One region of the Pseudalkalibacillus sp. Hm43 genome, then DNA from elsewhere that is predicted to be linked to it. Evidence: riboswitches for the same ligand, from Rfam matches in the RefSeq annotation. Region 1 holds a riboswitch; the other holds the start of a gene.
What was found. Region 1 has a riboswitch for cyclic di-GMP ahead of ACXQIQ_RS02440 (GspE/PulE family protein). Riboswitches for the same ligand answer to the same signal wherever they lie in the genome.
Positions count from the first base shown of each region.

Region 1 (3,155 bases):
AAGCTAAATACGGTCAAAGTGGGATGGAGCCTACTCCAACACCTAAACCGATGTAATGAAAAAGCGACCACGATGAGTTAGAAAAACATCGTGGTCGCACTTTTTTATGTAGGGACACAAACTTTATTCCTGCCTGTGCGTTTTGCTTTATAAAGACCCTCATCCGCTTCCTTATATAACTTATCAAACACTTTAACGGTGTCCGGAAAGCTCGCTACACCGATGGATACAGTAATTTGGATGCCAGACCCATCCGGTAAATCGAAAATATGGTTCTCTACAGCATTTCGTATGCGTTCTGCTATTTCCTCAGCAGTTTCCAAATCACAATCTGGAAGTAAGATCGAAAACTCTTCGCCACCATTTCTGGACACGATATCTTTCATCCTGGCTTTCGATTTCAATACCTGACCTAATTGGCGGAGGACTTCATCTCCAGCTTCATGCCCATAAGTATCATTCACTTTCTTAAAGAAGTCGATATCAATCAATAAAATCGATAACCGTTCGCCTTTTGGGAGCCGGTGTTTTTTAAATGCGTTCATCTCTTCATCAAACTTACGGACATTGTTCAAGCTGGTCAAAAAATCGACCTTCGCTTGTGCTTTATAAGTCTTGACCATCTCGTTATACCGATAAAGATAGATCCAAAGGGAAACGGTCAAAAAACCGACTGGAATTGAGATGGCGAATAGATAAATGGTGCTTTCCATAGCTTGAGTAAAACTGACAAGATGATTGATGACCATGAATACGAGCACTAATGTGACCATGTTCATGATGAATCCTTTAATGTAATTGTTGTATCTCAATTTCGCAATCAAACTGTAAATGACACCGATGAATACAAACAAGACAGCTACCGTCAATGACGCTTCTGTAACTCCGAAGAGTAAAATTCTTCCGGAGGCAATAATTACTGCTGAAAGCATTGCCGAAATAGGACCACCAAACAAGGCAGCGATAATCATGAACAAGTGCCGCATATCAAGTATTACTGTTTCTGTGATTCTTATAGAATAATACATCAATACGATTCCCATTAGCCCTGTACCAGTTCCAATGAACAGCCTGTTTACAAACCGTGAAAAGTTCTGTTCACGCCAACCCATGATGAATCCAACTAAAAACAAATACGATAAGATCAGTGTTGTGTGAAATATTAAGTCCTTCATTATGTAAGATCACCCTAAGAACATGATGTAATGAGTATTTTACCATAATCAGGTAGGGTTCATGGATTAAAAATCTATAATATTCTTTATTTCGACATAATCGAGTAATCTAGAAACACATCATTATACCTAATCCCTTGGTTTGTAACTTAGTTACAAATACCTATGTATTATTTTCTGAAAACATAAAATACTCACTTGTTGGTCCTTTTTATCTAGCATTCAATTTAGTGATAATGCTCTATTTTTCCAACTATAGGTTTACAGTATAATTGAAACATACAGAAAAGGGTCATTTTTCCTAGACAGAAAATAAATTCCACTCAAGCCAAATGAATGAAAAAAGGCAAACCCATACGAAAGTTGGGGACGCAAAGCTACGAGTCTAATCCTCTTCACGAGGCATGATCGTCGGGCCGCTCAAACATTGGCTTTTTATGTCTATTAATATCCTTTTATTTCTATCAATGTCGGAATAGTACCAAAAGGAGGTTGTATATGCGCATAGGTGAATTATTGGTCATGAATGGACTGATTACAGAGGATCAACTTGAAAACGCGCTCCAAAAACAAACCCATTCCTTTAAAAAGATAGGGGAAATATTAGTAGAGGATCATCTCATAACCGAACGTCAACTCGCTGAAGCCCTAGAATTTCAACTTGGCATACCTGTCGTGAATATGGATGAGATTGTACCGAACCGTAGTACCATTCAACTCATACATGAAGCCCTAGCCAGAAAACATTGCTTCATACCGATTGAACAAATGAGTGGAAAGCTTAAAGTGGCTATGGTGGATCCCCTTAATCAAGAGGCCATCAAAGATATCCAGGAGACGACTGGTATGATCGTCCAACCTTGTATTGCAACAAGAAGTGAACTAGAGATGGCGATTATCGATCACTATGGGGTTTTGAGTTCTGTTAAAGAGCTGAATGATATCATCGAGTATGCTGTCCAGCAAAATGCGAGTGATATTCACTTGGATGCTGAAAAAGATGGTCTTTCAGTCAAGTATCGCATCAATCAGATGCTTGAAAAACAAAAGGTTATTTCAAACGATCTGAAAGAATCAATTATAGGTAGGATCAAAACAATAGCGAGTTTAAATGCGTCAAAAAGGGGACTCCCGCAAACCGGGTACATACATAAGGAAGCGTATAATACGGATTACGACATTCGGGTTTCTACGGTTCCAACCATTAATGGGGAAAGTGCGGTCTTAAAATTAATCGATCGTACGGATCAATTGTTGAAACTTAATGAGTTCGGCTTTAGTGAAAACAACCTGAAACAAGTGGAATCAGCCATTGATCGTCGCAGCGGCTTTGTCCTTATCTCAGGACCATCAATGAGTGGAAAAACGACTTCACTGTATTCCATTCTCGACCATATCAATCACCCAAAACATAAAATTGTATCCGTTGAACAAAGTGTTGATAGACGGCTGGATGGAATTACCCAAGTGGAAGTGAATGATTCAATCGGATTTAATTTCACGAATGGATTAAGCACAATGCTAACTCAAGATCCTAATGTCATCATGGTCAGTCATCTAGAGGACAAACAAACAGTAGAAGCATCAACTCGAATATCACTATCCGGACGGCTCGTTCTAGGTTCGATCCATGGGAAAGATGCAGTTGGAACGATCCGAAGAATTCTTGATATGGGCATCGAGCCATATCTCCTCGCAACCTCCTTAACTTGTATCGTTAGCCAACGATTGGTGAGAAAGGTTTGTGAGCGGTGTGCGAAAAGCATGCCTGCGTCTGATGAAGAATCCAAGCTTTTTGAAGCACATGGACTGGTTCCTTCAGATGATGCGAAAAGCAAAAGTGCAATCGGGAATTTCCGCTCCTTCGTAACGACAAATAAAAGTTCGAAGATTGCTGTTGTACGTGGTGATGGATGTAAGCTGTGCAACAATACAGGTTATAAAGGATTGGTCGGAATCCACGAAGTATTGACAATCGAC
Region 1 covers NZ_CM135129.1:475,490-478,644, reverse strand. Annotated here, with positions in the region: gene ACXQIQ_RS02450 (PCYCGC motif-containing (lipo)protein) at 1-56, shown strand, start outside; gene ACXQIQ_RS02445 (GGDEF domain-containing protein) at 105-1,175, opposite strand; cyclic di-GMP riboswitch class I at 1,511-1,599, shown strand; gene ACXQIQ_RS02440 (GspE/PulE family protein) at 1,674-3,155, shown strand, end outside.

Region 2 (3,155 bases), 1.5 Mb from region 1:
AGCGGGTGTTGATCAAGACGGCCTCATGGAAAGATCGAACGAAATTTCCAGAGTCGATTACGTATCTGTCACCTGAACTTGCTCCATTTTTAAAAGAAAACGGAATTCGATTGATTGGCGTGGATGTACCATCCGTCGATCAAGTCGACTCCAAAGATTTGCCAGCACATCACAGCTTGCTCGACCACAACATTCATATCTTGGAAAGCGTCATGTTGGACGATGTAGAAGAGGGGATTTACGAGCTGATTGCACTGCCACTTCCATTAGCCGAATCCGACGCGAGCCCAGTGAGGGCAATACTTCGTAGGTGATTATTAAGCCAGTGTTAGCGAGATGTAAACATCGTTAGAGTTGTGTATTCATTCAGTAAATTCTAACAAATATCGCAAAAAATTTACTATAGTGTAGTTAACCGGGAAACAAGCCGGTCAAAAACTTTTGCGATATAAGGAGTGGATTGAACGTGAAGAAAAGTTTTCTCGCTAAACTAGGCTCTGCACTACTCGCAATTATGTTAATTACAGCTTGTAATGGAACGGAAGAAGAACCAGCTAACGAAGAACCAGCAAACGAAGAACAAGAAACCAACACTGAAGACGGAGAGTCTGAAGAAGGTTCTTGATCATATTATTTTGTAAAATTGAATAGTAGGCACACGACCTACCTCCCTCACCCTCACATTTGGAGCTGCCCCGAGCAGCTCTCTTTTTTTTGTGAGTAAAAAAGACGGTACCAGGCACCGATTAGGAAGCCAATGGTACCAACGCTTCTCAATCGGTGCCTGACACCACCCTTCAAATTACCTATTTCATATTGCTTATAAGAGTGGAAATATCATGCGGGATTGCCATTTCTGATAGAAAACACCTATAAATTATCAGAAAAAATAGGAAGATAGAACTTCGAAGAATGGTGTCGAATTGTTGTATACTAAAACCATTGAAGAGCAGATAAAGGCAAAGCTATCGAAAGGTAGTGACGCAAAGCTAAAGGGACTAACGGTGAACCCCACCTATGTCAGCCAGTTGCCTAGGACCGATCAGTCATACATAAGAAGGATTAAAGCTAGCATAGGTCAACAAGGCAAATTACAAGAGTACAGGATTCTGTAACTCTCGTAGTCTGCTTTTTTTATGAAAAATAAACGAAAGGAATGAAGCAAATGATGAAGAAATGGATTGCAGTACTAAGCGCAGCTTCTCTACTACTATTCGGAACCTCACCAGCAGCGTTCGCAAACACAAATGAGTCTACTCCAAAAGTTGAGATGAAAGACAGTACATCCACTACGGAAGAACCAACAACTGAAGAAAACAATGAGGAATCCACAACAGAAGAAAGTAATGAGAAAGAAGAAACTAACGAAGACGAAGCTACAGAAGATGAGGAATCAGAAGAAGCAGAAGAAGAGCCGTCCCTATTACCAGGTGACTTCTTCTATTTCGTAAAAACAATGATTGAAAATGTACGGCTTGCAGTAGCTTCTGACGACTTTGAAGAAGCAAAGATCTTAGCTGATATTGCATCTAAGAGAATTGCTGAAGCTAATGCTCTTTTTGCTGCTGGTGAAACTGAGCTAGCTGAGAAGACGCTTGAAGAAGCAATTAAAGCACAAGAAGCAGCTCTTGAAAAATCAGAAAGTAACGAAGAGTCTTCTGAAGAAACAGAAGAAGGAACAGAAGAGTCTGAGGAAGGTTCTGAAGAAGAGGAATCTTCCGAAGGTGACGAAGAGTCCACTGAAGGTGAACAAGAGTCTGAAGAAGGAACAGAAGAAGAGGAAGAGTCCACTGAAGAAGAGGAAGAAGATTCCGATATGGACGAACTCCAATCGAAACTTTCTCAAAACATTAACGCATTGCTAATGGCATTAGCGCTTGTTGAGAACCCTCAAGCTCAAGAGTCTCTTATGAAAAATATCCAAAAAGCATTCGCAAAATTGGATAAAAAGATTGCAAAACTAGAAGAAAAGCACAACAAAAAAGAAGATATGGATGAAGAAGAGTCAGAAGAGGAAGAGTCTGACGAAAATGAATCAGAATCCGTTGAAGAGGAAGCAAATGAGGACGAGGAGTCCGAAGATGAGGATAAAGACGATGAAGAAATAGCTGCTAAGAAAGCAGAAAAAGCAAAACAAAAAGCTGAAAAGAAAGCTCAAAAAGAACGAGAAAAAGCAGCCAAGAAACAAGAAAGAGCTGAAAAGAAGCAAGAAAAGCAAAAAGAAAGAGCGGAAAAGAAACAAGAGAGAGCTGAGAAAAAGCAAGAGAAGCGCGAAAAGCAAAAGCGTGACCGAGACGACGATGATGATCGTGAAAAAGAGCGTAAACGCGACCGAGACAAAGATCGCGATGACGATGATGAAGAAGATGAAGACGACGATGATGACCAAGACAACGATGATGACGAAGACGATGATGATGAAGAGGACGACGATTAATCGTTCCGTTGAGAAAGGAGACTGCCACGAGGCGGTCTCCTTTTTTTATAACGTCAAATTGTTACTCGCAACCGTCTTTTCCTTAGGACCACTGACAAAAGTCGCTTTTACTCTTTTTGACCTCATCAGATAAGGAATCCATATGATACTTAATAACAGCGCTCCAGCTTGCTGTCGATACGACTGGTTTTGGATATATTGCAATGTATCAGCTGTAATAGGTAGTGTACCGAAAATCCAATTCGTAATGAATCCATCAGCGACTGCAAAAACCGTCATGGCAATCAGAAAAGAAATCATAAACCTCGGAAAAAGAGAACTCCTCGTTAACAACAGCCACAGACCAACCAAGGAAAGAATGATCAACAGAAGATCCACACCAACACCCATCCAAAAAGCAGGTTCAAACCAGGTGTGATAGAGGGGATTACCACTTTCCGTCAATAAACTCCAAGCGGGTGTATTGTAAACGGTCCAATACGTTTGATACAAAGAATAGAGCCGAATGACCGGGACTAACAGAAGACCAAAGACAATGAGGATCAACCATCCACCAATACCTTCATGCTTAGACCCCATAAGGAATCTCCTTTCCTCTTAATAAGTTATAAATACCCTTCCCATAGTTACTTCAATCCAATTTTTTGAAAACCTTTAATTCGTTACCATAAATTACAAAAACAAATATAGACAACAAACATATGTCCGGACCGAATGA
Region 2 covers NZ_CM135129.1:2,735,588-2,738,742, forward strand. Annotated here, with positions in the region: gene kynB (arylformamidase) at 1-314, shown strand, start outside; gene ACXQIQ_RS14435 (hypothetical protein) at 467-625, shown strand; cyclic di-GMP riboswitch class I at 949-1,036, shown strand; gene ACXQIQ_RS14440 (hypothetical protein) at 1,166-2,437, shown strand; gene ACXQIQ_RS14445 (DUF2569 domain-containing protein) at 2,483-3,016, opposite strand.
Region 2: linked by a shared signal. The riboswitch ahead of ACXQIQ_RS14440 (hypothetical protein) and the one ahead of ACXQIQ_RS02440 (GspE/PulE family protein) in region 1 are both predicted to bind cyclic di-GMP.